One region of the Streptomyces sp. NPDC059247 genome, then DNA from elsewhere that is predicted to be linked to it. Evidence: riboswitches for the same ligand, from Rfam matches in the RefSeq annotation. Region 1 holds a riboswitch; each other region holds the start of a gene.

Evidence for each region. A riboswitch is a leader RNA that binds a small molecule or an ion and turns the genes downstream of it on or off. The one in region 1 is predicted to bind cyclic di-AMP.
Region 2: it holds a riboswitch for cyclic di-AMP, as region 1 does, so the genes downstream of both, ACFXGN_RS01755 (peptidoglycan DD-metalloendopeptidase family protein) here and ACFXGN_RS14010 (transglycosylase family protein) in region 1, are expected to answer to the same signal.
Region 3: it holds a riboswitch for cyclic di-AMP, as region 1 does, so the genes downstream of both, ACFXGN_RS25350 (M23 family metallopeptidase) here and ACFXGN_RS14010 (transglycosylase family protein) in region 1, are expected to answer to the same signal.
Region 4: it holds a riboswitch for cyclic di-AMP, as region 1 does, so the genes downstream of both, ACFXGN_RS17650 (C40 family peptidase) here and ACFXGN_RS14010 (transglycosylase family protein) in region 1, are expected to answer to the same signal.

What each region holds. Positions count from the first base shown of each region.
Region 1 is NZ_JBHYZW010000006.1:97,603-105,114, forward strand. Features, by position in the region: gene ACFXGN_RS14000 (septum formation initiator family protein) at 1-210, opposite strand, end outside; gene eno (phosphopyruvate hydratase) at 301-1,587, opposite strand; gene ACFXGN_RS14010 (transglycosylase family protein) at 2,048-2,761, opposite strand; cyclic di-AMP (ydaO/yuaA leader) riboswitch at 2,765-2,937, opposite strand; gene ACFXGN_RS14015 (transglycosylase family protein) at 3,196-4,257, opposite strand; gene ACFXGN_RS14020 (cytochrome P450) at 4,378-5,721, opposite strand; gene ACFXGN_RS14025 (globin domain-containing protein) at 5,808-7,058, shown strand; gene ACFXGN_RS14030 (NADPH-dependent F420 reductase) at 7,135-7,512, shown strand, end outside.
Region 2 is NZ_JBHYZW010000001.1:389,159-396,670, reverse strand. Features, by position in the region: gene ACFXGN_RS01760 (SGNH/GDSL hydrolase family protein) at 1-437, opposite strand, end outside; gene ACFXGN_RS01755 (peptidoglycan DD-metalloendopeptidase family protein) at 591-1,577, opposite strand; cyclic di-AMP (ydaO/yuaA leader) riboswitch at 1,582-1,741, opposite strand; gene ACFXGN_RS01750 (tyrosine-protein phosphatase) at 2,132-2,953, shown strand; gene ACFXGN_RS01745 (DUF6126 family protein) at 3,065-3,220, opposite strand; gene ACFXGN_RS01740 (helix-turn-helix domain-containing protein) at 3,253-3,882, opposite strand; gene ACFXGN_RS01735 (aspartate aminotransferase family protein) at 4,039-5,424, opposite strand; gene hpnH (adenosyl-hopene transferase HpnH) at 5,432-6,454, opposite strand; gene ACFXGN_RS01725 (1-hydroxy-2-methyl-2-butenyl 4-diphosphate reductase) at 6,462-7,133, opposite strand; gene shc (squalene--hopene cyclase) at 7,133-7,512, opposite strand, start outside.
Region 3 is NZ_JBHYZW010000016.1:139,424-146,935, forward strand. Features, by position in the region: gene ACFXGN_RS25335 (DNA topoisomerase (ATP-hydrolyzing) subunit A) at 67-2,526, opposite strand; gene ACFXGN_RS25340 (M16 family metallopeptidase) at 2,708-4,054, shown strand; gene ACFXGN_RS25345 (M16 family metallopeptidase) at 4,081-5,448, shown strand; cyclic di-AMP (ydaO/yuaA leader) riboswitch at 5,657-5,820, shown strand; gene ACFXGN_RS25350 (M23 family metallopeptidase) at 5,833-6,603, shown strand; gene ACFXGN_RS25355 (GntR family transcriptional regulator) at 6,818-7,501, shown strand.
Region 4 is NZ_JBHYZW010000008.1:215,982-223,493, reverse strand. Features, by position in the region: gene bioB (biotin synthase BioB) at 1-608, opposite strand, end outside; gene ACFXGN_RS17660 (8-amino-7-oxononanoate synthase) at 752-1,930, shown strand; gene ACFXGN_RS17655 (ATP-binding protein) at 2,100-2,537, shown strand; gene ACFXGN_RS17650 (C40 family peptidase) at 2,785-3,261, opposite strand; cyclic di-AMP (ydaO/yuaA leader) riboswitch at 3,265-3,471, opposite strand; gene ACFXGN_RS17645 (urease subunit gamma) at 4,003-4,305, shown strand; gene ACFXGN_RS17640 (urease subunit beta) at 4,320-4,652, shown strand; gene ACFXGN_RS17635 (urease subunit alpha) at 4,645-6,366, shown strand; gene ACFXGN_RS17630 (urease accessory protein UreF) at 6,380-7,042, shown strand; gene ureG (urease accessory protein UreG) at 7,207-7,512, shown strand, end outside.

The DNA.
Region 1 (7,512 bases):
GCCCTGCTGGGACACGTAGCTCCGCATGGGATAGGCGAGCGCCACCACGAGGGAGCAGACGACGAGGGCGAGGAAGGCCGCGCGGCCGGTGAGCCGGGAGCGGCGGGCCTGGCGGCGGGTCTGGGAGCGGTAGACACGGGCGGCGGTCTGCTCGCCGAGCAGCCTGATCCGGGTCGCGGTGGAGAACCGGTCCCGGTTCTTCGCGGCCATGTCGTGTCGCCTCCCCTGTTCACGCGTACGTCCCCGCACACGGTACGGGACCGAGTGCGGGGACGGACGGAACTACCGGGTGCGACTCCGTCAGCCCTTGAAGCGCGGGAAGGCGCTGCGACCGGCGTAGACGGCGGCGTCGTCGAGGATCTCCTCGATGCGCAGGAGCTGGTTGTACTTGGCGACGCGCTCGGAGCGGGCCGGGGCGCCGGTCTTGATCTGGCCGCAGTTGGTGGCGACGGCGAGGTCGGCGATGGTGACGTCCTCGGTCTCGCCGGAGCGGTGCGACATCATGCACTTGAAGCCGCTGCGCTGGGCCAGCTCGACGGCGTCCAGGGTCTCGGTGAGCGAGCCGATCTGGTTCACCTTGACGAGCAGGGCGTTCGCGGAGCCCTCCTCGATGCCACGGGCCAGGCGCTCCGGGTTGGTGACGAAGAGGTCGTCGCCGACGATCTGGACCTTGGTGCCCAGCTTGTCGGTGAGGACCTTCCAGCCGGCCCAGTCGTCCTCGAAGAGCGGGTCCTCGATGGAGACCAGCGGGTAGGCCGCGACCAGCTCCTCGTAGTACTCGGTCAGCTCGGCGGCGGAGAGGGACTTGCCCTCGAACTCGTACTTGCCGTCCTTGTAGAACTCGGAGGCGGCGACATCGAGGGCGAGCGCGATGTCCTTGCCCGGGGCGTAACCGGCTTCCTTGATCGCTTCGAGGATCAGGTCCAGCGCGGCACGGTTGGAGTCGAGGTTCGGCGCGAAGCCGCCCTCGTCGCCGAGGCCGGTGGAGAGGCCCTTGCGCTTCAGGACGCCCTTGAGCGTGTGGTAGACCTCGGTGCCCCAGCGGAGGGCCTCGGAGAAGGACTCCGCGCCGATCGGGGCGATCATGAACTCCTGGATGTCGACGTTGGAGTCGGCGTGCGACCCACCGTTGAGGATGTTCATCATCGGAACGGGCAGCAGGTGCGCGTTCGGGCCGCCGAGGTAGCGGAAGAGCGGGAGGTCGCTGGCCTCGGAGGCGGCGTGCGCGACGGCGAGGGAGACGCCGAGGATGGCGTTGGCGCCGAGCGACGACTTGTCCGGGGTGGCGTCCAGGTCGAACATGGCCTGGTCGATCAGGCGCTGCTCGGTGGCGTCGTAGCCGACGAGCTCCGGGCCGATCTGCTCGATCACGGCGAGGACGGCCTTCTCGACGCCCTTGCCCTGGTAGCGGTTGGGGTCACCGTCGCGAAGCTCGAGGGCCTCGAACGCACCGGTGGAGGCGCCGGACGGAACAGCAGCACGGCCGGTGCTGCCGTCGTCGAGGCCGACCTCGACCTCGACCGTGGGGTTGCCTCGGGAGTCCAGGATTTCCCGGGCTACGACGACGTCGATGGACGGCACGAGCATCTCCTTATGGGATGTGACGCTGGATGTGACGCAAGGTCGGCGCAGGGTCGGCTTGGCCTTGCGTCAAGAGCCTAACCGGCTCGGCGGCTCCGGCCAGCCGGGCGCCCGCCCCCTGGGACGAAAAAGGGCCCAAGGACATGCATTCAGGGGCGAAAGACCCCAGATCTACTGGACGGTAACCGAGAAGTCGCCCCGAAACCGCCGGGGCGGCCCTCCCGGGGCGCGGACGAGGGGGGTCCGTCCGTGACGGGGGATCCGGAAGGGGGGAGAGGAGTCCGTACGGGGCGGGGCTCCGTACGGACAGGGCGCGGGGCGTCCGTACGGACAGGGCGCGCGGCTCCGGACGGCGGAAACCCCGGACCGGTGCGCACGGGGGGGGGAGGCGCGCCGGTCCGGGGTGGTCACCGCGGGAGGGTCGTCGGTGCCGTACGGGCCGCCGGACCCGTGCGGACCGCCGGGCTCACTTGAGGTGGAGCTGCTGGCCCGGGTAGATCAGGTCGGCGTTGTCGACGACGTCCTTGTTCAGCTCGAAGAGCTTGGCCCAGCCGCCCGCGACGCCGTGCGCCTGGGCGATCCGGCTGAGGGTGTCGCCGGTCACGACCTTGTACTCGCCGTCGCCCTTCTCGACCTTCTTGCCGGTCGGGGTGGTGACGGTCGCCTTCGGCGCGGTCTGCTGCTGCGCGGCCTTCTTCGGGGCCTGGCGCTGCTCGCTGCGGGTCGTCGGCTGCTCGGCCGAGCGCTGCTGCTTCGGCTGCTGGGTGACGGTCTTGGGGGCGCTCTCGGCGGCGCCGCCGTCGTAGGAGGCACGGGAGAGGCCCACGCCGCAGCTCGGCCACGCGCCCTTGCCCTGGCCCGCGAGGACCTTCTCGGCGATGGCGATCTGCTGGGACTTCGACGCCAGGTTGGCGGTCGGGGCGTAGGCGGTGCCGCCGTACGCGGCCCAGGTGGAGGCCGCGAACTGGAGGCCGCCGGTGTAGCCGTTGCCCGTGTTGATGGACCAGTTGCCGCCGGACTCGCACTGGGCGACGCGGTCCCACTCGGCGGCGGTGGCGGCCGAGGCGGTGCCCGCGGTCATCAGCGGGGCGGCGACGGCGACACCGGTGACGCCGACGAGCGTGGCGACCTGGGTGACCTTGGAGGGACGGCGGTGTTTGCCCTTACCGGAAAACAGCATGGAGATTCTCCTCACCGACGCCTGCGAGGTGAGCTGTCGGGTTCGGGCCAATGAGTTGCCCGGCCGCGTGTCCAGCACGCGGCTCCACCCCGAGCCGATCGTCGGCCGTCTGTCTCAACGGCCGGGGTCGGCACTTACCTTGGGTCCCCCGCTCCTGCCTTCGGCGCTTGCGCGACGACTGTTCCCGACGGCCGACGGCAGGATTCGGCGTTTCGGTCGACGGGGCCCGCGGTGGCGAGCGGTGATGACCGTAGACACAGACCCACCGGAAGTTCAAAGAGGCGAATGACGGACATTCCGCCCCTCCTTGCCTTCCGGCGGGGAGTGTTTGCGCAGGTGAGAGGCGACGGGAGCAAAGTTTGCGGGTGTGACGCGCCAGTTGGGGCGAAGAGACTCATGTCTCAGTTGCCCAGAACCGGACATATGACCCCGAATCACTCCGCCCGCGCGACCGGACTCTCCGTCAGTTCAAGGCTCTGACCAGGGAGGATGAGGTCCGGGTCGGTACCGACCGTCTTCCGGTTGGCGTCATAGAGCGCGGTCCAGCCTCCGGGCAGCTCGTTCTGCTGCGCGATGCCGGACAGACTGTCGCCCGCCTTCACCGTGTACGCGCCCGAAGTGCCCTGACTGTCCGTTCCGCCGGAATTCGTGGAGGCGTCGGCCACGGGCTTCGCCGCGGTCTCCTCGGAGAGGCTGTCACCGGGCGCCGCGTGGCGACCGGTCTCGACGGATCCGCCCGGACCCACGGTTCCCTCCGGAGCCGCGTCGCCCCGGTGCTTGCCCTTGCCGGACCCCGTGGCCGGGGTGCCGGTCGTCGGCTCGCCGGACGTGCCCGGCGCGGCGGACCCGTCGGGCGCGGTGGTGGCGGGGGCGGGGGCGTCCGGGGAGGCGGGCGCCGTCGGACCGGTCGGCCCGCCCGTCACCGGCGCACCCGTCGAGGGCGCGGCGGGGCTCGTGGACGTCGCCGGGGCGGTGGGCGCCCCGGTGCTCCGTCCGGCCGCGCCCCGGGCCGCCTCCGCCGCGCTGGAGGACTGCGGGCCCGTCGTGCGGTTCGACTCGGCGACGGGGCCGCCGGAGGGCTTCGGGAGGTCCGCCGGGCCCGGGTTCACCTTCGGCCGGGCGCCGTCGTTGACGAGTCCCGCGATCGGCGCGCAGCTGGCCCACGCGGTGGAGCCCTTGGCGAGGGCCTTCTCGGCCACCGCTATCTGCTGGGCGCGGCTGGCCAGGTCGGGGCTGGGCGCGTAGGCGAGACCGCCGTACCGCTCCCAGCTGTCCTGGGTGAACTGGAGGCCGCCGTAGCGCCCGTTGCCGAGGTTGGCGCTCCACTGGCCGCCGGACTCGCACTCGGCGACCCGGTCCCAGGTGGCGGCGTCGGCGGCGGACGCCGAGCCGGTGGCGAGCAGGGGAAGCGCCATGGCGGACCCGGTCACCCCCGCGGCGACGACGAGGGCGGGGGCCTGACGGGGGCGGCGGTGTCGTCCGTTCCCGGAACGCATAGGAGCGCCTTTCGCGTGACAACTGGGGTGGTCGAACTGAGTGGTCGAACTGAGTTGTCGGGGAACGTAGCCCTATTCGAACGCTCATCACAAGTCGATGCACCCGCGATCACGTGAAGATCACATTTCTGATGCTCCGTCAGTCCTATGGAGGGGGGCGACCGGAGAGAACTCCACCGGAAGGGTGCGCAGCCCCCGCATGATGAGCCCGCCGCGCCACCGCAGTTCGGCCGGGTCGGCGGCGAGCCGCAGGTCCGGGAGGCGGGTCAGCAGGGTCGCCAGGGCCGTCTGTCCTTCGAGCCGGGCGAGCGGCGCGCCCAGGCAGTAGTGGATGCCGTGCCCGTACCCGAGGTGCTGGTTGTCGCGCCGGGCGAGGTCGAGGACGTCCGGTCCGTCGAACCGCTCGGGGTCCCGGTCGGCGGCGGCGAGAACCACGAGCACCGGGTCGCCCGCCGGGATCTCCTGCCCGCCGATCGTCAGCGGCCGGGTGGCGTACCGCCAGGTGGCCATCTCCACCGGCCCGTCGTACCGCAGCAGCTCCTCGATCCCGGTCTCCAGGAGCCCGGTCTCCCCGGAGGTGACCGACTCCTGGAGCCGGGCGCGCTGCTCCGGATGCCGGAGAAGCGCGTAAAGCCCGTTTCCTACCAGATTGACGGTGGTCTCGAAACCGGCGAAGAGCAGGATGAAGGCCATCGCGGCGGCCTCGTTCTCGGTGAGGTGCTCGCCGTGGTCGGAGGCCCGGATGAGACCCGAGATGAGGTCGTCCCCGGGCTCCTCGCGCTTGCGGTGGATCAGCTCCGCGAGATAGCCGCGCATCTTCTTCACCGACCGCGCGACCCCGCCGCGCGGCCCGCCGCCGTGCCGGATCATCATCCCGGCCCAGTCCCGGAAGTCGTCCTGGTCCTCCTCGGGCACCCCGAGCAGGTCACAGATGGCGTAGATGGGCAGCGGGAAGGCGAACTCGTGGATGAGGTCCGCGCTGCCCCGCTCCACGAAGGAGTCGATGAGCCGGTCGGTCAGCTCCTGCACGCGTGGGGCGAACTCCGCGACCCGGCGGGGGGTGAACGCCTTGGAGACGAGCCTGCGCAGCCGGGTGTGGTCCGGCGGGTCGATGTTGAGCAGATGGGTCATCAGCTCGGCCTTGCGCTCGCCCGGGATGCCCGTCTTCCCCTTCGCGTGCGGGGACTCGGCGTGGTGCGCCGGGTTCTTGGAGAGCCGCTGGTCCGCGAGGGCCTGCCGGGCGTCGGCGTACCGGGTCACCAGCCAGGCCTCGACCCCGCTCGGGAGGGTCGTGCGGTGCACCGGCGCGTGCGTCCTGAGCCAGGCGTACGCGGGGTAGGGATCGCTGGCGAACTCCCAGGTGAAGAGCTCGGGCGCGGGCCCGGAGACCGGGCACGAGGAGGCGCCGGGAACTTCTCCGGGGGCGGGGCGAGAGGCAGGTGCTGGACCGGGGGTGGTGCTCACCCCCCGACCGTACAGGCAGGTTCCGCCGGGTCCGGGTGTGGAGATTCCGTGAGGACGGGCCGGACGGGTGCCCTACATTCCTGACGGTGGACCCTCAGATGCTCAGGAGCACGTTCGCGGTCGTCGAGAGACGGGCCGAGCACGCCGTCACCTACTTCTACGCGCATCTCTTCCGGCAGGAGCCGTCCCTGCGCGAGCTGTTCCCCGGGGACATGCGGCCCCAGCGCGACCGGCTCTTCGCCGCGCTCACCCATCTGGTGGACCGTCTGGAGGACCCGGACCTCCCCGCGTACCTGGGGCGCCTGGGCCGCGACCACCGCAGGTTCCTCGCCACCCCCGCCCTCTACGCCTCGGTCGGCACCAGTCTGCTCGCCGCGTTCGCGCACGTGGCGGGGGCCGCCTGGACCACGGAGGCCGAGAAGGCCTGGACGGAGGCGTACGCGCACCTGGCCGAGCTGATGCTGGCGGGCGCCGACGAGGCCGTGGCGGCGGGCGAGCCCGCCTGGTGGGACGCGGACGTCGTCCGGCACGAGCGGCACGGCCCCGACCTGGCCGTCCTCACCCTGCGGCCCCGGCGGCCCCTGCCCTTCCTGCCCGGCCAGTACGTCAGCGTCGCCTCGCCCCGCGTGCCCCGCGTCTGGCGCACCTACTCCCTCGCCGACGCGCCCCGCCCGGACGGCACCGTGGAACTGCACGTGAGCCGGGTCCCCGGCGGGGTGATGAGCACGGCGCTCGTGCACGGCACGGCGCCCGGCGGGGTGCTGCGGCTCGGGGCGCCGGACGGCGCCCTCGTCGCCCGGACGGAACCGGGCGGACAGCGCGCCTACATCTGCGCGGGCACCGGCTGGGCGCCGGTGAAGGCCCTCCTGTCGGAGGCGGTCGAACGCGAACCGGCCCTGAAGGGAAGGCTGTTCGTCGTGGCGCGGGCGAAGGAGCTCCTGTACGGGCGCCGGGACGTGGAGCGGCTGGCCGCCCGGCTCGACGGGCTGAGCGTCACCTACATCACCTCCGCGCCCGGCCACCCCAAGGACCAGGCGACCGAGCGGCTCGTGCAGTCGCTCCGGTCCTGTGTCCACTGGTCCGCGCACGACGTGTACCTCGCGGGGCCGCCCGGCTTCGTCACGGAGGTCGTCGAGGTCCTCGTGGAGCTGGGCACCGCTCCCGACCGCATCCACCACGACGCCCTGCCGCCGGTGAGCCCCTTCGCCGTCCGCCCCCGCACCGCCGCCGAACGCCTCCTCGGCCCACCGGCCCCCCTCTGGCACAACCCGGCCGCCCGCGCCCCGCGCACCGGCGCCGCGTCGTGGGGCAGGCGGGAAGGTGACGACAGGCCCTAGGTCTGCGGTCCCCGGTCCACCGGCCGCCCCGGGCGGGACCCGCGGCCGATGTCCGCCGGGGCGGGCGGCCCCTAGCGTGGCGGACATGCGCTTAGGAATCCTCGGAACAGGAAACGTCGCCCGGGCACTGGCCCGCGGCTGGAGCGCCGCGGGGCACGAGGTGCTCCTCGGCTCGCGGTACCCCTCGGAGCGGACCGCCCTCGGGCTGCCCGTGGCGGGGCTGCGGGAGACCGCCGCCCACGCGGAGGTGCTCGTCAACGCCACTCCCGGCACCGTCTCGGTGGAGCTGCTGCGCTCCATCGGCGCGGCGGCGCTGGAGGGCGTCCCGCTGATCGACGTCGGGGTCGGCCTCTCCGACGACTACACGGAGCTGTCGCACCCCAACAGCAGTCTGGGCGAGCAGATCCAGCGGGCCTTCCCGCTGACGCCCGTCGTGAAGACGCTGTGCACCATG
Region 2 (7,512 bases), on a different contig from region 1:
ATCTTGCCGCGCAGGTGCTTGAGCACGGGCATGTCACGGGTGTCGAAGCCGGTGGTCACCATGACGGTGCCGACGGCGGAGGTCAGGTCGGCGACGGCGCGCTCGAAGCGCTCGGCGACGTCGTCGGGGTCCGTGCCGGGGCGGATGATGTCGTTGCCACCGGCGCAGAAGGTCACCAGGTCGGGGGCGAGTTCCTTCGCCCGGGGGACCTGTTCCGCCACGATCTGGTCGAGGAGGCGCCCGCGTACGGCCAGGTTGGCGTAGCGGAAGGCGTCGTGCTCCGGCAGCTGGTCGGCGAGCAGCACCGCGAAGCGGTCCGCCCAGCCGACGTACGTCCCGTCGGGCCCGGGGTCTCCGACGCCCTCGGTGAAGCTGTCACCGATCGCCGCGTACGACCCGAATGCGTTCTTGTCTGTTGATCTCGAATCGTCTGCCACGGGTCGACATCCTTCCCTTTCGGATGTGACCTACGCGACCGTAAGGAGGGGTTGACGCCGGGTGACATATGACACCGATAAAGAAATTGCCAAGCCGGAATACGCCGGAGGCCCGGCACCCACGGGTGCCGGGCCTCCGGTGGAGCGGGTGCGTCAGACGGAGACGCCGTGCTGGCGGAGGTAGGCCAGCGGGTCGACGTCGGAGCCGTAGCCCGGCGAGGTCCGGATCTCGAAGTGCAGATGGGGTCCGGTGGAATTGCCGGTGGAGCCGGAGAGGCCGATCTGCTGCCCGCCGGAGACCGCCTGGCCCGCCGAGACCGCGAGCGAGGAGAGGTGGGCGTACTGCGAGTAGTTGCCGTCGGCGTGCTGGATGACGACCTCGTTGCCGTAGGCGCCGCTCCAGCCCGCCGAGACGACCGTGCCCGCGCCGACGGAGCGGACGGTGGTGCCGGAGGAGGCGATGAAGTCGACACCGGTGTGGTAACCGGAGGACCACATGGAGCCGGAGGCGCGGTACGGGGTGGAGAAGCCGCCGCTGACGGGCTTGACCCAGCCGGAGGAGGAGGGGGAGGAGGGGGTCGAGGAGCCGGAGGACTGCGTCGTGGACGAGCCGGAGTCCGGGGTGGTGGCCTGGGCTGCCGGGCGCTCGGGGCTCCGGGTGGTGCGCGTGGAGTCGCCGGAGTCCCGGGCGGGGGCCTCGCTCCGGGTCTTCGGGGCGGCCTCGGCGGGGCTCTTCGGGGCGGCGGCGGGAGCGGTGCTCCGGGCGCCGAGGGTGAGCTTCATGCCGGGCAGGATGAACGAGGGGTTCTCGCCGACGACCTGGCGGTTGTCCGCGTAGAGCCGCTGCCAGCCACCGGCGAGGTGGTGCTCGGCGGCGATCTTCGAGAGGTGGTCGCCGCGGACGACGGCGTACGTCTTCGACGTGGCCGGGGCGGTGACCGGCGCCGCGGCGGGGGCCTGGGTCTGGGCGGCGGCGGTGACGGTCCGCGCGGGGGCGGCCGGGGCCGCCTGCTCGGCGGCGTGGGCCCCGGTGGCGCCGAGGAGCGGGAGGGCGACGACGGCGCCTCCCGTACCGGCGGCGGCGATGCCCCGGGTGAGGGGATTGTTCCTGGGACGGCGGTGCTTACCCTTCGCGGGCATGGCGAATTCCTCTCCGGCGCCTGCGAGGTGAGCTGTCGGGTTCGGACGGGAGATGTCCGGCCGCGCTCTCGCGCGACTTCACCCCGAGCCGTCCTGCGTCGCGGGACCGGCGTACTTCCTGGGTCCCCCGCTCCTGCCACGCTTGGGATGAGTGGGAATTCCGGACGGTGGCAGGATTCGGCGGTCCGACCGGATTGACGGTGACGCTAGACGAGCGTTTCGGTGCGAACAAGCCGATGCTTTATCAGTTCCGCTTCCGCTCGCTCCCGGGACCGGAATTCCGGTCACCCTCCGTGGATGACGCTCCTTCGACTCCCTTTTTCCGTACGGCGATTGCGTCGCGCCCCCGGGCACGATCCGTCACTTCTATGACGCTGCTCACGCCCGGATTCCCATCTCATCTTCAATCAGGGCGCGTTATCCGGAACGTGCGAATACGGACAGATCGCCCATTCCTATCCAGGGGGGTGCGCCCCGTTCGTCATGCCGGGATGATTGACCCTTGGAATCGGCCCCGTGCCGTACCCCCGAACGCCAATTCTCCAGGAGCATCCGTGACGCAGCAGCTGCCGCAGGTCCCGCCCGTCGAAGCGAACGAGCCCGAGCTGGCCGAGGTCCGCAACTTCCGGGACGTGGGCGGCCTGCCGACGACGGACGGGCGCGCGGTGCGCCCCGGCCGCCTGTTCCGCAGCGGCCACCTCGCCCACGCGACCGAGGAGGACGCCGCCTTCCTCGCCTCACTGGACCTGCACACCGTGTTCGACTTCCGCAACCAGGCCGACGTGCGCATCGAGGGGGCGGACGTCGAGCTTCCGGGCGTGCGCAACGTGAACATACCCCTCACCGACCCGGCCGATGGCAAGGAGTTCTGGCGGCTGGTGCGGGACGGGGACATCGCCCAGCTGCGGGAGATCCTCGGCGAGGACAAGGCCGCCGCCCGGATGGCCGATTCGTATCGGAAGATGGTGGTCGAGCGGACCGCCGACCACAGCCGCATCCTGCACGCGCTCGCGGAGGACAGCGTCCCCGCCCTGATGCACTGCGCGGCGGGCAAGGACCGCGCCGGGCTCTCGATCGCGATCACCCTGCTCGCCCTCGGGGTCGAGCGCGCGGCGATCGAGGCCGACTACGTGAAGTCGAACGACCCGCACCGCCGCTACAAGGTGAGCCGCGGCTCCACCGCCCCCGACGCCATGTCGCCCGAGGTGATGGAGCTGCTGAGCCCGCTGTTCGACGCGCGGGTGGAGTATCTGCGGGGCGCCTTCGAGACGATCGAGGAGACCTGGGGCTCGGTGGACACCTACCTCTCCGAGGGCCTCAAGCTGACCCCGGAGACCCTCGGCCGACTGCGGGAACGCCTGCTCACCGAGGTCTGAGCCGGACCGTCAGGACCGCGCCGACCCGTACGGAGCGGCCCCGGCGACCCGTACGGGGTCCGGTTCGCCGCCCCGCCCGCGAGCCGGGCCCACCGCCCCTCGCGGGCCGCGCTACTGGTTCTGCCCGCCCAGCATGAAGAGCAGGTACAGGAAGCCGGCGAAGAGGTGGCCCGCCACCAGGTACGCGAAGAGGCGGAGCACCAGGCCCTTGGGGAACTTGCCCTCACCGCGCTCCTCGCCGGTGACCGGTGCGTGCTTCTCGGACATGTCGAACCTTTCGGAGGAAGGGTCAGGCGGAGTCAGCGACGGTGCGGAGTTCCGTCGCCGAGGCACAGCTCGGCGACGGGGCTCTGCATCAGGGTGTGGACGAAGAGCAGCTCGGCCCCGCTGGAGGTCGCGGCGCCGATGCGGTGCGGGGTGAGCGAGTCGAAGTGCGCGCTGTCCCCGGGATCGAGGGTGTGGACGGCTTCGCCGAGCGCGAGCCGCACCCGGCCCTCCAGGACGTGGATCCACTCCTCGCCGGGGTGGACCCGCACGATGTCCGCCCGGGTGGCGTACGGCACGTGGACCCGCAGGCACTGGAGGGCGCGCCCGGCGCTGCCCGCCTGCCGGTAGATCCAGCCGTCCGCCTCGACGGGCTCGGAGCGTCCGGCGCGGACCACGGGGTCCCGTTCGGGGGGTGTCTCCCCCAGCAGCTCGGAGACCGTCGTACCGTAGATGCGGGAGAGGGCGAGCAGCATGGGCAGCGAGGGCTGCCGGTTGCCCGTCTCCAGTCGCGAGAGGTGGGCGGGCGAGAGACCGGCGCGCTGGGCGGCGGTCTCCAGGGTCAGTCCCCGGCGGCGGCGCAGGCCCCGCAGCTGCGGGGCGACGTCCGGCAGGACGTCGGGAAGGGCGGGGGCCGGGGTGTTGTCCCCGGGGACGTGGTCCATGCGTCCATTCCGCCAGGATCGTGCCTCTGAGGCAAGTTTCTTGCCTCAGAGGCAAAAGCCCGAGGCCGGTACGAGCCCGGCCACGGAGAGGTGCGGCCCCCGGGCCGGGGCCCGAGGGCGGGCGGGTCAGCGCTGGGCGGGTCAGCGCTGGGCGGGTCAGCGCTGGGCGACCGCCTGCTTGACCAGTGTCCTCCCGAAGTCCCACATCAGCCCGCCGCCGCCGTGGGCGTCGTCCATGACCGCGGTGAAGGCGGTGACGAACCGGTCCACGTCGGCCTCGTCGATGACCAGCGGCGGAATCAGTTTGATCACCTCCAGACGGTCCCCGGAGACCTGGGTGAGGATGTGGTGGCGCTGGAGCAGCGGGACGACGACCATCTGGGCGAAGAGACCCTTGCGGGCCGCCTGGAGCATCGTCCAGCGCCCGCGCAGTCCCAGTGAGGACGGACGGCCGAACTCGATCCCGATCATCAGACCGCGCCCGCGGATCTCGTGCAGCAGCTCGTACCGGGGCACCAGCTCCTTGAGCCGTCCGGAGAGCAGGTCGCCCATCCGGCGCGCGTGGGCGACCGTGCCCTCGTTCTCCATGACCGAGAGGACGGCGAGCCCGGCGGTCATGGCCTGCGCGTTCGAGCCGAAGCTCGCCGAGTGGACCAGGACCCGGTCCATCGACGAGTAGACCTTCTTGAAGATCCAGTCCTTGCCGAGGGTGGCGCCGACCGGCACGTAGCCGCCGGAGAGGGCCTTGGCGACACAGACCAGGTCCGGCTCGACGCCCTCCTCGTGCTGATAGGCGTAGAAGTCGCCGGTCCGGCCGAGACCGGTCTGCACCTCGTCGGCGACGAGCAGGGCCCCGTGCCGGTGCAGCAGCTCCTGGGCCGCCCGCAGGAAGCCGGGCGGGGACTCCTGGACGCCCTTGCCCTGGACGGGCTCGACGACGAAGGCGGCCACGTCGCCCCCGCGCAGCTCCCGCTCCAGCGCGTCGAGGTCGCCCAGCTCGATCGCGGTGTCGGGCAGCAGCGGGGCGAAGCCGTCCCGGAAGCCCCGCTCGCCGTTGACGGAGAGGGAGCCGACGGTGAGCCCGTGGAAGGCGTGGGAGCAGTGCAGGACCCTGGGCCGCCCGGTGGCGTACCGGGCGAACTTGAGGGCGGTCTCGACCGCCTCGGTGCCGCTGTTGCCGAAGAAGACCCGGTCGAGATGGGGGCTGTGGGCCAGCAGGCGCTCGGCGAGCAGCCCCGGCAGCGGCTGGCAGTCGAACCGGGTGAGGTCGGCGAGCTGGGCGTCGAGGACGTCGTGGAGGGCCTTGCGGACGACCGGATGATGTCGTCCGAGGCCCATGACGCCGAAGCCCGCCAGCATGTCGAGGTGGTCGACGCCGTCGGCGTCCCAGAAGTGGGCGCCCTCGGCCCTCTCGTAGACCTTGTCGAAGCCGATGGTGCGGAGCATCCGCGGCAGCTGGTGGTTGAGGTGGCGGGCGTGCAGCTCGTAGCCCTCGCCGCCGCGCTCGGCGAGCAGCGCCCGCAGGTCGAACTCGCCCTTCACGCGTCGCTCACCCTTTGTTCCCCGAGACGGTCTCCCGGACCGCGCGCAGGGACTCCTTGAGGGAGCCCATGGTGGCGAGGACGGCGGTGGGCTCGTACCCGCAGTGGGCCATGCAGTTGGCGCAGCGCGGGTCCTTGCCGCGGCCGTACTTGTCCCAGTCGGTGTCCTCGACGAGTTCGCGGTACGTGGGGACATAGCCGTCGCTCATCAGATAGCAGGGGCGCTGCCAGCCGAAGAGCGAATAGTTGGGAATGGCCCAGGCGGTGCAGGGGAAGTCCGCCTTCCCTTCGAGGAAGTCCAGGAAGAGCGGCGAGTGGTTGAGCCGCCAGCGGCGCCTGTTCCCTCCGGCGAAGGCCTTCCTGAAGAGTTCCCGGGTCTGCTCGACGCCGAGGAAGTGTTCCTGGTCGGGTGCCTTCTCATAGGCGTAGGCGGGCGAGATCATCATTTCGTCGACCTGGAGGTCGTCGTTGAGGAAATTGAGGACCTCGATGATCGTCTGCGGGGTGTCGGTGTTGAAGAAGGTGGAATTGGTGGTGACCCGGAAGCCGCGCCGCTTGGCCTCCTTGATGGCCGCCACCGCCTCGTCGAACACGCCCTCCTTGGCGACGGACTCGTCGTGCCGCTCGCGCAGCCCGTCGATGTGCACGGCGAAGGCGAAGTACGGCGAGGGAGTGAAGTTCTCCAGCTTCTTGCGCATCAGCATCGCGTTGGTGCAGAGGAAGACGTACTTCTTCTTGGCCACCAACTGGCGCACGATCTCGTGGATCTGAGGGTGCATCAGGGGTTCGCCGCCCGCGATGGAGACCATCGGGGCGCCGGACTCCAGGACCGCGCCGACCGCCTGGGCGACCGGCATCCGCTGCTTGAGGATGCCCGCCGGATGCTGGATCTTGCCGCAGCCCTCGCACTTGAGGTTGCAGGCGAACAACGGCTCCAGTTCGACGATGAGGGGAAACTTGTCCCGCTTGCGGAGCTTCTGTTCGAAGAGATAGGTCCCGACCCGGACGGACTGACGGAGCGGCATGGCCATAACTCGTTCACCTCCTGGGGAGCAGCAAAGAACGGTGCCATTCGAGAAACGCGGGAAGGACTGCGCGAAGGACACGGAAGGCCGATATTCCCCCGCGTACCGTGCCGATCCGGACCAGCTCATGTTCAGGAGCGTCCACGACCACCCGGACGGCCGCAACCGGGCGCGCGTCCGGACCGCCCCAGGGGCCCTCGGCGGCGCGGGCGGCTCCCAGGGTCGCGGCGGACTCCATGTCGACGGCGACGGCCCCGGTGGCCCGCAGCGCGGCCCGCTCGGGCCCGCGCACCACATGGTCGGACCCGGTCAGCGGCCCGGTGTGGACGGCCCGCCCCGGCACCGCCCTGACCAGGGCCTTCACCAGGAGGTCCACTCCGGTGCAGAGCGTCGTGCCGTCCGCTCCCCGGGTCTCCCCCGCGACGACCAGGTCCCCCGGGTGCATCCCGGGGGCGAGGCCCGCGCAGAAGCCGGAGGCGATGACGGCCGCCTCCCGGGCCCCCTCCGCCGCGAGGGCCCGGGACACGGCCGTACGGGCCCGGTCGGGGCCCATCCCGGTGCGGAGCACGGTGACCGGCCCGGGGGCGCCGCCCCGGTCGCCGCTGCGCAGGGCGAGCTGCTCGATGCCGAGCGCGCAGGCGATCAGCAGCGGCGGCGCGGCGGCGGGGCCGGGCTCGCGCCCCATCAGCGGTCCCCGCCGAGCGGGGCGCCGAGCGAGGCGCCGACCGGGGCGTCCGGCGCACCCGTGGGCGCGCCGCCGGGCGCGGGTTCCCCGTGGACGTACCGGCCGAGCGCGGTGACCGGGAAGACCTGCCGGTAGAGGTGGTAGTTGATGGAGAAGTCCCAGGGGAACCCGGTGCCGGTGAAGTGGGGCTCGTCCCAGGAGCCGTCCTCCCGCTGGGTGGCGGCGAGCCAGGCGACGCCCCGCCGGACGGCCTCGGACTCCCGCTCCCCGGCGGCGAGGAGCGCGAGGAGCGCCCAGGCGGTCTGGGAGGCGGTGGAGGCGCCCCGGCCGATCCACTCCGCCTCCCGGTACGAGCGGAGGTCCTCGCCCCAGCCGCCGT
Region 3 (7,512 bases), on a different contig from region 1:
CCGCCGAGAGGGGCCGTGGGGATCCGGAGAGCGGCACCCCGCCCGGGGGCCGCTCTCCGGCTTCCGTCAGCTCGCCGGGCCCGCCACCACGTCCACCGGCTGGGCGAGCGGCGTGCCCGAACCGTCGCGGCGCGGGTCCATCTCCGGCAGCGCCACCGGGGCGCCGTTTTTCTGCGCGGCACGGGCCGGGGTGGCGCCCGCCCAGGCCAGGATCAGCAGGTCCTCGCCCTTCAGGAAGCGCTGGCAGCGCACCCCGCCGGTCGCGCGGCCCTTACGCGGGTACTGGTCGAAGGGCGTCAGCTTCGCCGACGTACCCGCCGAGGAGTCCAGGGTCCCCGTGGCGCCCGCGACGGTGAAGACCACGGCCTCAGCCGCCGGATCGACGGCGGAGAACGCGATCACCTCCGCGCCCGCCGTCAGCTTGACGCCCGCCATGCCACCGGCGGGGCGGCCCTGCGGCCGTACCTGCGCGGCCGGGTAGCGCAGCAGCTGGGCGTCGGAGGTGATGAACACCAGGTCCTCCTCGCCGGTCCGCAGCTCGGTCGCGCCGACGATCCGGTCACCGTCCTTGAGGGTGATGACCTCCAGCTCGTCCTTGTTGGCCGGATAGTCCGGGACCACCCGCTTGACCACGCCCTGGAGCGTGCCCAGGGCCAGGCCCTGCGAGGACTCGTCGAGCGTGGTCAGGCAGACCACGGTCTCGTCCGCCGCCAGGGACAGGAACTCGGAGAGCGGCGCGCCGCCCGCCAGGTTCGGGGTGGCCGCCGTGTCCGGCAGCCTCGGCAGATCGATCACCGAGAGCCGCAGCAGCCGCCCGGCCGAGGTCACCGCGCCGATGTCGCCGCGCTGGGTGGCGGCGACCGACGACAGGATCAGGTCGTGCTTGGCGCGGGCCGCGTCCGGGTCCACCGGCGGCAGCTCCGCCGTCGCCGTGCGGGCCAGGAGCCCGGTGGAGGACAGCAGCACCCGGCACGGGTCGTCCGCGACCTCCAGGGACACCGCCGTGACCGGGGCACCGGCCGATTCGAGCAGGACCGTGCGCCGGTCCGTGGCGAACTTCTTGGTGACTGAGGCCAGTTCCGCCGAGACCAGCTTGCGCAGCTCCGCGTCGGAGTCGAGGATCCCGGTCAGCTCGTCGATCTCGCCGTTGAGCCGGTCGCGCTCGGACTCCAGCTCGATGCGGTCGAACTTGGTGAGACGGCGCAGCGGGGTGTCCAGGATGTACTGCGTCTGGATCTCGCTCAGCGAGAAGCGCTCCATCAGGCGCTCCTTGGCCTGCGCCGAGTTCTCGCTCTCCCGGATCAGCCGGATGACCTCGTCGATGTCGAGGAGCGCGACGAGCAGGCCCTCCACCAGGTGGAGCCGGTCGCGCTTCTTGCCGCGACGGAACTCGGAGCGCCGCCGGACCACCTCGAAGCGGTGGTCGAGATAGACCTCCAGGAGTTCCTTGAGGCCGAGGGTGAGGGGCTGCCCGTCGACCAGCGCCACGTTGTTGATGCCGAAGGACTCCTCCATCGGCGTCAGCTTGTAGAGCTGTTCGAGGACGGCCTCGGGCACGAAGCCGTTCTTGATCTCGATGACGAGACGCAGGCCGTGGGTGCGGTCGGTCAGGTCCTTGACGTCCGCGATGCCCTGGAGCCTCTTGGAGCCGACCAGGTCCTTGATCTTGGAGATGACCTTCTCGGGGCCGACCGTGAAGGGCAGCTCGGTCACGACGATGCCCTTGCGGCGCGCCGTGACGGTCTCCACGCTGGTCGTGGCGCGGATCTTGAAGGTCCCGCGGCCCGTCTCGTACGCGTCCTTGATGCCGGACAGGCCGACGATCCGGCCGCCGGTCGGCAGGTCGGGGCCGGGCACGAAACGCATCAGCGTCTCGAGGTCGGCGCCGGGGTGGCGGATCAGGTGGCGGGCGGCGGCGACGACCTCGCCGAGGTTGTGCGGGGGCATGTTCGTCGCCATGCCGACCGCGATTCCCGAAGCGCCGTTGACCAGCAGGTTCGGATAGGCGGCGGGCAGGGCGACCGGTTCCTGCTCCTGCCCGTCGTAGTTCGGGCTGAAGTCGACCGTGTCCTCGTCGATGGACTCGGTCATCAGGAGTGCGGCGGGCGCCATCCGCGACTCGGTGTACCGCATCGCGGCCGGCGGGTCGTCGTTCCCGAGGGAACCGAAGTTCCCGTGGCCGTCGACGAGGGGCAGCCGCATGGAGAAGGGCTGTGCCATGCGGACCATGGCGTCGTAGATGGAGGCGTCGCCGTGCGGATGCAGCTTGCCCATCACCTCGCCGACGACCCGGGCGCACTTGACGAAGCCGCGCTCGGGCCTGAGCCCCATCTCGTTCATCTGGAAGACGATGCGGCGCTGTACGGGCTTCATGCCGTCGCGGGCGTCGGGCAGGGCGCGCGAGTAGATCACCGAGTACGCGTACTCGAGGAAGGAGCCCTGCATCTCGTCGACGACGTCGATGTCGAGGATTCGCTCCTCGAACGCGTCGTCCGGCGGCGGTGTCTTCGTGCTGCGGCGGGCCATCGCGGCTGCGGCTCCTTCACCAACAAGGTTGATCTGACGCGGACCATTGTGGACCGTGCCACCGACAACGCCGACCGCGACCCGGACGAGGGACATCTCGAACGGGCGGGAACTTCGCCAGGTGTCGGCGCGCTTGCATACAGTGGCAGGACCTTTTCACATCGCGATCGAAGGGACGTACATGCCCATGGGTCACACGGCCACGGCCGAGGCCGGCTCCGGCGGCCTGACAGCTACCGAGCACCGGCTGCCGAACGGTCTGCGCGTGGTGCTGTCCGAGGACCACCTGACCCCGGTCGCCGCGGTCTGCCTCTGGTACGACGTCGGCTCGCGCCACGAGGTCGAGGGCCGCACGGGCCTCGCCCACCTCTTCGAGCACCTCATGTTCCAGGGCTCGAAGCAGGTCCACGGCAACGGGCACTTCGAGCTGGTGCAGGGCGCGGGCGGTTCGCTCAACGGCACGACGAGCTTCGAGCGCACCAACTACTTCGAGACCATGCCCACCCACCAGCTGGAGCTCGCGCTCTGGCTGGAGGCCGACCGCATGGGCTCGCTGCTCGCCGCCCTGGACGACGAGTCCATGGAGAACCAGCGGGACGTCGTCAAGAACGAGCGCCGCCAGCGCTACGACAACGTGCCGTACGGAACGGCCTTCGAGAAGCTGGTCGCCCTCGCGTACCCGGAGGGCCACCCGTACCACCACACGCCGATCGGCTCCATGGCCGACCTGGACGCGGCCACCCTGGAGGACGCGCGGAACTTCTTCCGCACGTACTACGCCCCGAACAACGCGGTGCTGTCCGTCGTCGGCGACATCGACCCGGAGCAGACCCTCGCCTGGGTCGAGAAGTACTTCGGCTCGATCCCGTCCCACGACGGCAAGCGGCCACCGCGCGACGGCTCGCTGCCCGAGGTCATCGGCGAGCAACTGCGCGAGGTCGTCGAGGAGGAGGTCCCGGCGCGCGCGCTGATGGCCGCCTACCGGCTGCCGCACGACGGCACGCGCGCGTGCGACGCGGCCGACCTGGCCCTGACCGTGCTCGGCGGCGGCGAGTCCTCGCGGCTGCACAACCGGCTGGTCCGCCGCGACCGCACGGCCGTCGCCGCGGGCTTCGGTCTGCTGCGGCTCGCCGGTGCCCCGTCCCTCGGCTGGCTGGACGTCAAGACCTCCGGGGGCGTCGAGGTCCCGCAGATCGAGGCGGCCGTCGACGAGGAGCTGGCCCGGTTCGCCGCCGAGGGCCCGACGCCCGAGGAGATGGAGCGCGCCCAGGCCCAGTTGGAGCGCGAGTGGCTGGACCGGCTCGGCACCGTCGCGGGCCGCGCCGACGAACTGTGCCGCTTCGCGGTGCTCTTCGGCGACCCGCAGCTCGCCCTGACGGCGGTGGACCGCGTCCTCGACGTCACGGCCGAGGAGGTCCGGGCCGCCGCCGCGACCGCCCTGCGCCCCGACAACCGCGCGGTGCTGGTCTACGAGCCCCTGGCGACCGAACAGAGCGACAGCGACGAGGAAGAGGGGGCGGACCAGTGACCGACGCTGCCGCGTCTTTGACGAGCATGGACTTCCACCCCCGGCCCGCCCCCGGCGTCGCCCGGCCCTGGGCCTTCCCGGCCCCGGACCGCGGCACCCTGGACAACGGTCTGACGCTGCTCACCAGTCACCGCCCCGGCCAGCAGGTGGTGGCCGTGGAGGTCTTCCTGCCCGCCCCGCTGGACGCCGAGCCGACCGGTCTCGACGGCGTCGCGACCATCATGGCCCGCGCGCTCTCCGAGGGCACGGACCAGCACGGCGCCGAGGAGTTCGCGGCCGAGCTGGAGCGCTGCGGCGCCACGCTCGACGCGCACGCGGACCACCCGGGCGTACGGGTCTCCCTGGAGGTCCCCGTCTCCCGGCTGTCCAAGGCGCTCGGGCTGCTCTCCGAGGCGCTGATCGCCCCGGCGTTCCTGGACACCGAGGTCGAGCGGCTGGTGCGCAACCGGCTGGACGAGATCCCGCACGAGTCGGCCAACCCGGGCCGTCGCGCCGCGAAGCAGCTCTCCAAGGAACTGTTCCCGGCCGAGTCCCGGCTGTCCCGGCCGCGCCAGGGCACCGAGGAGACCGTCGAGAGGATCGACGCCGCCGCCGTCCGCGCCTTCTACGCGGCGCACGTCCGGCCCTCCACCGCCACCGCCGTGGTCGTCGGCGACCTGACGGGCATCGACCTGGACAAGGTCCTCGCCGAGACCCTGGGCGCCTGGACCGGCGAGCGGGCGGAGCCGCTGCCGATGCCGCCGATCACCGCCGACGACACCGGGCGGGTCGTCGTCGTCGACCGTCCCGGCGCCGTCCAGACCCAGTTGCTGATCGGCCGGATCGGTCCCGACCGGCACGCGCGCGTCTGGCCCGCCCAGGTCCTGGGCGCGTACTGCCTCGGTGGCACGCTCACCTCGCGGCTCGACCGGGTCCTGCGCGAGGAGAAGGGCTACACGTACGGCGTGCGGGCCTTCGGGCAGGTGCTCCGTTCCGACGCCGGGGGCAACGGGGCCTCGATGCTCGGCATCAGCGGTTCCGTGGACACCCCTCACACCGGTCCGGCCCTCGAAGACCTGTGGAAGGTGCTGCGGACGCTGGCCGCAGAGGGGCTCACCGACGCGGAGCGCGAGACGGCCGTGCAGAACCTGGTGGGGGTGGCGCCGCTCAGGTACGAGACGGCCGCCTCGGTCGCCGGGACGCTCGCCGACCAGGTCGAGCAGCACCTCCCGGACGACTACCAGGCCCAGTTGTACGCGCGGCTCGCCGAGACCGGCACCGTCGAGGCGACGGCCGCCGTGGTCAGCGCCTTCCCGGTGGACCGGCTCGTCACCGTGCTGGTGGGTGACGCGGCGGTGATCGCGGAGCCCGTACGGGCGCTCGGCATCGGTGAAGTGACGGTCGTGACGGGCTGATTCCGGCCCGCTCCACCCGCCGATCCGGCAGGGAGAACCCCGACGGCACCGTCCGTCGGGGTTCTCTTTTTGTCCGAATTAGGGGAAAGAGTGGCTGTATGCCCTGTGGTAAGTCTTACAAAAATCCCGTCCAGTTGGTGATCGACAGACGATCCGCATAGCGTCGGTGCCGCTGTTCGTCAGTTGCACCCGCCGCACCCGCGGCATCGGACAGTCATCGCCGAGTCCCCGTCAGGCGCGAGCCTGGGGAGCCGGGGACCCACACGTAGTCCCTGGGGTGAATCGGACGCCTTCGCCGTGCGGAGGGGCCCGTAGGAGACCTTCCTGCTCCGAACCCGTCAGCTAACCCGGTAGGCGAGAAGGAAGGAAAGGACCAGCCACTTCATGGCGTTCACCCGTACCACCGGGAAGCACCGTGCTCCGAGCCGGACGGCGCGCCGCGGCGCGGGCTTCGCCGGAGCTGCGACGCTCGCCACCACCGGCGTCATCGGAACCCTCGCCTCCCCGGCGCTCGCCGCCGACGCGGAGCCCCGTTCCGCCGAAGACACCGGCCTCACCCGGGTGATCACCGAGGAGTCCCTCGTGGACCGCCTCAACGCCCAGGCCGCCGCCCAGGAACGGCAGGCCTTCGAAGCCGTCGCCAAGGCGAAGGCGCAGGCCGAGGCGAAGCGCAAGGCCGAGGCCCGCGCCAAGGAGATCCGCGAGGCCGAGGAGCGCGCCGCCCGCGACGCCGAGCGACGCCGACTGGCCTCCTTCCAGCTCCCCGTCGCCGGGACCTACGTGTCGACCGGCTACAAGACCGGCGGCTCCCTGTGGTCCTCCGGCAGCCACTCCGGCATCGACTTCCACGCCGCCTACGGCAGCACGGTCGTCTCCGTCGGATCCGGCACCGTCGTCGAGGCGGGCTGGGGCGGCGCGTACGGCAACAACATCGTCATCCGGATGCACGACGGCACGTACACCCAGTACGGCCACCTGTCCTCCATCGGCGTCCACATCGGCCAGACCGTCGAGCCGGGCCAGCGGATCGGGATCTCCGGCTCGTCCGGCAACTCGACCGGCCCCCACCTGCACTTCGAGGCGCGCACCAGCGCCGAGTACGGCTCCGACGTCAGCCCGGTCTCGTACCTGCGCGCCCGGGGCGTCCAGGTCTGACCCGGACACCCGTGCCGCGACCGCCAGGACGCGCTCGGCCGCACGTCGCGAAAGCCCCGGCTCGTACAGAGCCGGGGCTTTTCCCTTGGCCGTTCCGGTCGGCATGTTCCGGTGGGGCATCGGAAATTCCGGCGTACTGCAATAGAGTCGCGGAGAGTGCGCGAGAAAAGCGCCGCTCGAATTGTGTCTCGAAGCGACCAAGGCGGAGGTCGACATGCGCATTCCCGCGCACTCGGTGTGCACGGCGATCCGGGACGACATCGTTTCCGGGGTCTTCGGGCGGGGGAGCCGGCTCACCGAGGACCAGCTCGCCCGCCGTTACGGGGTCTCCCGCGTCCCGGTCCGCGAGGCCCTGCGGACCCTGGAGTCGGAGGGCTTCGTCGTCACCCGCAGACACGCGGGCGCGCAGGTCGCCGAGCCCACCGAGCGGGAGGCCGCCGATCTGATCGACATGCGGGCGCTGCTGGAACCGCTGGGGGCCGCACGGGCCGCCCAGCGGCGCACGGAGGCCCACCTCAAGGTGCTCAGGGGGCTGGTGAGGCTGGGGCGGGAGCGGGCCGCGCACGGCCAGGTCGAGGATCTGCGCGCGCTCGGGAGCTGGTTCCACGAGACGCTCGCGCAGGCTTCCGGCAGTCCGCCGCTGACGACGCTGCTGACCCAGCTCCGGCACAAGATCGCCTGGATGTACCTGGTCGACGGGCCGGAGCGGCCGGTGGAGACCTGGGACGCGTACGGCGCGATCGTGGACGCGGTGGCGCGCGGGGACGCCGAACGGGCGCGGACGCTGACGGCCCTGCACGCGGAGCGCTCGCGTCCGCTGCACCGGCTCAAGCGGCCGGACCGGGGACGTGTGAGGGTTTCGCAACATGCCGTCAACACGGCGAGTGCCCGGAATTAACGCGGACGCCC
Region 4 (7,512 bases), on a different contig from region 1:
GAGCAGGCGGAGAGCCCGGCGGAGTGCGCCTTGCGGACGGTGTCCACCCGGTCCGCGTAGGTGTGGGTGGAGGTGATCTGCCCGTACGTCCCCTCGGAGGTGTTGAGGTTGTGGTTGTACGCGTCGGCGCCCGCCTCCCGCAGCCGCTCCGCCTGCCCGTCCGAGAGCAGTCCGAGGCAGGCGCACACCTCGACGCCCTCGTTGCCCTCCTTGATGGCCTCGATGGTCCTGCCGACCCGCTCGACGTCCCGGTCGGTCGGACCCCGGCCGCTCGCCACCAGACACACCCGCTTGGCGCCGCCCGCGACCCCCGCGGCGGCGGCCCGGGAGGCCTCGTCCGGCTTCAGCCAGGTGTACTTGAGGATCCCGGCCTCGGAGCCGAGCCGCTGAGAGCAGTACGAGCAGTCCTCGGGGCACAGTCCGGACTTCAGGTTCACCAGGTAGTTGAGCTTCACCCGGCGCCCGAACCACTGGCGGCGCACCTTGCCCGCGGCGGCCACCACATCGAGCAGTTCGTCGTCCGAGGTCGCCAGGACGGCGAGCGCTTCTCCACGGGTCGGCGACTCGCGCCGCAGCCCCTTCTCCACCAGCGTGTTCAGCAGGTCCATAACCGTTGATCCTGTCCTACCGCCCGCCCCCGGGCCAAGGAGGAACCGAACAAACGGCCCCGAAGGAGGTGTGTGGATGACCACATCCCCACCCCGGCTTCCGTTGGCTAGGGTCTGTGCGCTGCCTACAAAAGGAACCCCGCATGTCACAGGCCGACGGGACCCGGGCCGTGGGCCCGCGCCGCACCGCGTTCGACTGGACCGAGGCCGAGGCGCGCCGCCGTGCCGACGCCGGTCTCGTCCGGGTGCTGCGGCCCCGCGCCGCCGAGTCCGACCTGCTGGACCTGGCGGGCAACGACTACCTCGGCCTGACCCGGAGGCCCGAGGTGACCGGGGCGGCGGCCGAGGCGGCGAACCGCTGGGGCGCGGGCTCCACCGGTTCCCGGCTCGTCACCGGAACCACCCGGCTGCACACCCGGCTGGAACGCGAACTCGCCGATTTCTGCGGCTTCGAGGCCGCCCTCGTCTTCTCCTCCGGCTACACCGCCAACCTGGCCGCGCTCACCGCGCTGGGCGGCCGGGACGCCCTGATCGTCTCCGACGCCTCCAACCACGCCTCGATCGTGGACGGCTGCCGGCTGGCGCGCGCCGAGACCGCCGTCGTCCCGCACTCCGATCCGGAGGCCGTGCGCAAGACCCTCGACGCGCATCCGGGGTGGCGGGCCCTGGTCGTCAGCGACTCCGTGTTCTCCGTCGACGGCGACCGGGCGCCGCTGTCCGCGCTCGCCGCCGCCTGCCGCGCGCACGGCGCCGGTCTGGTCGTGGACGACGCCCACGGCCTCGGCGTCCTCGGCGACGGCGGCCGGGGGGCCCTCCACGAGGCCGGGCTCGCGGGCGACGAGGACGTGGTGGCCACCGTCACCCTGTCGAAGTCCCTCGGCAGTCAGGGCGGCGCGGTCCTCGGCCCGGCCCGGGTGGTCGAGCACCTGGTCAACGCGGCCCGCACCTTCATCTTCGACACCGGTCTCGCCCCGGCCGCCGCCGGGGGCGCGCTGGCGGCCCTGCGCCTGCTGACGGCCGAGCCGGGGCTCGCGGAGCGGGCCCGTACGGTCGCGACCACCCTGCACCGGCTCCTCACCGGGGCGGGCCTGACGGCCGCCCGGCCCGACGCGGCCGTGGTCTCGGTGCGCGCCCCCTCCCCGGAGGCGGCGCTGCGCTGGGCGGCGGACTGCCGGGAGCGGGGGCTCGCGGTCGGCTGCTTCCGGCCGCCTTCCGTGCCCGACGGCGTCTCGCGGCTACGGCTCACGGCACGCGCGGACCTGACGGACGAGCGGATCGCGTACGCGGTGGAAACGATCCTGCGGACGGCACCGGCCGGCTGACCCGGCGGTCGGCGGCCCGGTCCGGTCCAGGGCCTTCGCGTTCACCGCTTCGGGCGACAGATGGGGACATATCTTGGGAGAACGCCTCCCGGCGCGGCCCGATCGGTGGCAGTCTGACGCGCAGTGCGATCCGGGGCAGCGGCCCCGGCGGGAAAGGGACGGCGTCGCCATGGCAGACCAGCAGGAAGCATCCGTCACTCTGCCGAGCGAACCCGCCTCGGTGTCCACGGCCCGGCGGTTCGTGGCGGAGGTTCTCGACGGCTGGGGCCTGGACGACGCCACGGAGACCGCGGACGCGATCCGGATCATCGTCTCCGAGCTGGCCACCAACGCCGTGCTGCACACCCTCGGCCAGTCGCCCACGTTCACGGTGGACCTCCGGCTCGACTGGGAGGAGCACCTGCACATCGGTGTCACCGACAGTCATCCGAGGCTGCCGCGCCGTCTGCCCGCCGCGGTCCAGCAGGACAACGGCAGGGGCATGGTCATCGTCAGGGTCCTCGCGGCGGAGTCGGGCGGACGTCTCTCCGTGACCCCGATCGAGGAGGGCGGCAAGACGGTCCGGATCTCCCTCCCGTGGATCCCCGCCCCGCTGGCCGGTCGCTGACGGGCCCGTGCCCGCCGGGGTGGGCACGACCCCTGAGCCGATGCGGTCGTCGGGGGCCCCGGGAGGGTGCCGGGCGGCCCGGGGCGGCTTCCGCGGGGGACGCGCGGTCGCCGGAGGGCGGCCCGGGTCCGTACGGGACGCGGCGGTGCCACCGCACCCCGCACGGACCGGCGCCGTCAGTTCCGCCGGATCGGCTCACGGACCGGCCGTCGGTTCCGCCGGATCAGCGGACGGACGGGCCGCCGGATCAGCGGACGCGGCCGTAGTAGATCTTCGACGACCAGATCTTGTCGAGCTTCACCCAGGACCCCGTCTTGGGCGAGTGCCAGATCTTGCCGCTCCCGGCGTAGATGCCCACGTGGTACACCCTTCCGCCGGAGTGGAAGAAGACCAGGTCCCCCTTCTGCCGTGAGGCGGCGGAGACGCGGGTGGTCCTGTTGTACTGCTGCTGCGCGGTGCGGGGCAGCGACTTGCCCGCCTTCTGGTACGCGTAGAGCGTCAGACCGGAGCAGTCGAACCTGGAGGGTCCGGCGCTCCCGTACCGGTACGGTGCTCCCTTCTTGGACGCGGCGACGCTCAGTGCCTTGTTCGCGTAGTTCGTCGCTGCCTGGGCCTCCGGCGCCGCACCGGGTGCGAGCAGCGTGCCGCCGACGGCGGCGAGAGTGAGAGCCGAGACGGCTCCGACCCGGGACAGCAGGGACGGGACGTGCATCTGCGCAGTCATGCGCAACCCTTCGTCAGCCGCCTGTGAAGGATGACCTGTCGGGTTCGGGCAGGCGAAGATGCCCGGCCGCGGGTGCGGCTTCACCCCAAGGGGCGGCCCCGCTGTGGGAACAGCGCGTACGCCCCGTAAAAATCGGGTCCTCCACTCCTGCCGGTCCAATCCTGTCGACCAGACGTCCGGGGCAGCGGCAGGACTCGGCGTCCGCCCGGACCGCCCCGCCGCGGCGGCGGGGGCTTGTCGTCGACAGGGATCTTGACCCACACCGGGGGTGAAATCCGAGTGGAAACGGCGATATGTGAGGCTCCTCACGACTGATCCATTCGGGTGGACAGGAGGGTTTCGTGATCATCGGAGTTCCCCCTGGCGAGCCCCGCACCAGCGATGGAACGTTCGATTCCGCCAGATGCGTACATCGGTGGCGCAAGTTGACCGGTCTGAATATCGACTCGTCGACTACTCCGAACGAGGGAGGGATTCTGCGATGCGCGTCGGCCGTCCGGCTCTCGACACGACACGGCCGGATGTCGATCCGTCAGGGGGAGGGCTCGGCTCCGCATGTGCCGTCACCGACCTGATGATCATGCGATCGCAAAGGCGTAGTTAACCAGCCGGAAAAACTTCCGCCCTAACGTGCAATGTCTGCCGGTGTGCCGCGTTCCGGCATTTCAACAAGGTGTTGAAGGTCGGTAGGGTCCGCAGCTGTCCGGGTCCCGTCCCGGCGGACGACTGTGAGGTGGAAGTGTGCAACTGAGCCCGCACGAGCAGGAACGCCTGCTCATCCATGTGGCCGCGGACGTGGCCGAGAAGCGCAGGGCGCGCGGGGTACGGCTCAACCACCCCGAGGTCGTCGCACTGATCACCGCCCATGTCCTCGAAGGCGCCAGGGACGGCCGCACGGTCGCCGAGCTGATGGCCTCGGGGCGCGAGGTGCTCACCCGCGACGAGGTCATGGAGGGCGTCCCCGAGATGATCCACGACGTCCAGGTCGAGGCCACCTTCCCGGACGGCACCAAGCTCGTCACCGTCCACGACCCCATCGTCTGAACGGACCGCCGCCGATGATCCCCGGAGAGATCCTGTACGCGGACGGCCCCGTCCCCCTCAACGAGGGGCGCCCCGTCACGCGCCTGACCGTGCTCAACGCCGCCGACCGGCCCGTCCAGGTCGGCTCCCACTACCACTTCGCCGAGGTCAACCCCGGACTCGAGTTCGACCGCGCCGCCGCGCGCGGGCAGCGGCTGCACATCGCCGCCGGAACCGCCGTCCGCTTCGAACCCGGCATCCCCGTCGAGGTCGAACTCGTCCCCCTCACCGGCCGCCGGATCGTTCCCGGGCTGCGCGGCGAGACCGCGGGTCCCCTGGACGCGAACGAAGAGGACTCCCGTGCCTGATCTGCACCGCGCCGTCTACGCCGACCTGTTCGGCCCCACCACCGGCGACCGCCTCCGGCTCGCCGACACCGACCTCTTCGTGGAGATCGAGGAGGACCGCAGCGGCGGCCCCGGACGCGCCGGGGACGAAGCCGTCTTCGGCGGCGGCAAGGTCATCCGCGAGTCGATGGGCCAGGCCCGCACCACCCGTGCCGAGGGCGCCCCCGACACCGTCATCACCGGCGCCGTGGTCATCGACCACTGGGGGATCGTCAAGGCCGACATCGGCATCAGGGACGGCCGGATCGTCGCCCTCGGCAAGGCAGGCAACCCCGACACCATGGACGGCGTCCACCCCGGTCTGGTGATCGGCCCCGAGACCGAGGTCATCGTCGGCAACGGCCGCATCGTCACCGCGGGCGCCGTCGACACCCATGTCCACTTCATCTCCCCGACCGTGGTCGAGCAGGCCCTCGCCACCGGCGTCACCACGCTCGTCGGCGGCGGCACCGGCCCCGCCGAGGGCACCAAGGCCACCACCATCACCCCCGGCCCCTGGCACATGGCCCGGATGTTCGAGGCCCTGGACACCTTCCCCGTCAACATCGGTCTGCTCGGCAAGGGCAACACCATGTCCCGGGAGGCCATGCACTCCCAACTGCGCGGCGGAGCCCTCGGGTTCAAGATCCACGAGGACTGGGGTGCCACCCCCGCCGTCATCGACGCCTGCCTCGACGTCTGCGAGGAGACGGGCGCCCAGCTCGCCATCCACACCGACACCCTCAACGAGGCGGGCTTCGTCGGCGACACCCTCGCCGCCGTCGCCGGGCGCACCATCCACGCGTACCACACCGAGGGCGCGGGCGGCGGGCACGCCCCCGACATCATCACCGTGGTCTCGGAGCCGAACATCCTGCCGAGCTCCACCAATCCGACCCGGCCGCACACCGTCAACACCATCGAGGAACACCTCGACATGCTGATGGTCTGCCACCACCTCAACCCGGCCGTCCCCGAGGACCTCGCCTTCGCGGAGTCCCGCATCCGGCCCTCCACCATCGCCGCCGAGGACGTCCTGCACGACCTGGGCGCGATCTCGATCATCTCCTCCGACTCCCAGGCCATGGGCCGCATCGGCGAAGTGATCATGCGCACCTGGCAGACCGCCCACGTCATGAAGAAGCGGCGCGGACCCCTCCCCGGCGACGGCCGCGCCGACAACCACCGGGCCCGCCGCTACGTCGCCAAGTACACGATCAACCCGGCCGTCGCCCAGGGCATGGGCCATGTCATCGGCTCGGTCGAACCCGGCAAGCTCGCCGACCTGGTCCTGTGGGAACCCGCCTTCTTCGGCGTGAAGCCGCTCGTCGTCATCAAGGGCGGACAGATCGCGTACGCGCAGCTCGGCGACGCCAACGCCTCCATCCCCACCCCGCAGCCGGTGCTGCCGCGCCCCATGTTCGGCGCGCTCGGCCGGGCGGCTGCGGCGGGCTCGATCAACTTCGTCGCCCAGGCGGCCATCGAGGACGACCTCCCGCAGAGGCTCGGACTGCACAAGGAGTTCGCCGCCATCGGCTCCACCCGACGGGTCACCAAGGCGGACATGGTCGAGAACGACGCCGTGCCCCGGGTCGAGGTCGACGCCGACACCTTCTCGGTGAGCATCGACGGCGAAGTGGTGGAACCCGCACCCGCCGCCGAACTGCCCATGGCCCAGCGTTACTTCCTCTTCTGACGGCGCCCCCTCCATGACACGCTCCGCACTGCTCGTGCTCGCCGACGGACGGTTTCCCGCCGGCGGGCACGCCCACTCCGGCGGCGCCGAGGCCGCCGTCCGCGCCGGTCGCGTCCGGGACGCCGCAGGACTGGAGTCCTTCTGCCGCGGCCGACTGCGCACCACCGGCCTCACCTCCGCCGCGCTGGCGGCCGGGGCCGCGCACGGACTCGACCCGGCCGAACTCGACACGGCGGCCGACGCCCGCACCCCCTCGCCCGCCCTGCGCGCCGCCGCGCGCAGGCTCGGCCGTCAGATGATGCGGGCCGCCCGCGCCGCCTGGCCCGGCCCCGAACTCGACGCGCTGGCCGCGCTGTTCCCGCGCGGCGCCCATCAGCCCGTCGTCCTCGGCACCGCCGCCCGCGCCGCCGGGCTCGGTCCCGAGGACGCCGCCCACTGCGTCGTGTACGAGACCGTCGGCGGACCGGCCACCGCCGTCGTCCGCCTCCTCGGCCTCGACCCCTACCGGGCCACCGCCGTCCTCGCCCGCCTCGCCCCCGAGATGGACGAGGTCGCCGCACAGGCCGTGGCGGCGGCCCGGCAGGGCGTCGACGCCCTGCCCGCGGCCTCCGCGCCCCTGCTCGACCTCACCGCCGAACAGCACGCCGCCTGGCCGGTGCGCCTCTTCGCCTCATGACGGCCTCCGAGACCTCCGACGACGGCCCCCCGACACTCCAAGGCCGTCGCCCGACCGCCTTCTGACGGCCTCATGACCCCGGGGCCGGTCGCCCGGCCCCGGGCCCTGGCCCCACCCCTACGCCCCCACGTCCACGGCCCGCCCGCACACCAAGGAGCCGCCCCATGCACCTCGACCACGGACACCACCACGGCGCCGTCTCCGCCGACGCCCACCGCCCCGACGGCACCCGCCGCGCCCTGCGCATCGGACTCGGCGGTCCCGTCGGCTCCGGCAAGACCGCCACCGTCGCCGCCCTCTGCCGGGCCCTGCGCGACACCCTCTCCCTCGCCGTCGTCACCAACGACATCTACACCCGGGAGGACGCCGAGTTCCTGCTCCGCAACGCCGTCCTGCCGCCCGAGCGCATCCGCGCCGTCGAGACCGGCGCCTGCCCCCACACCGCCATCCGCGACGACATCTCCGCCAAC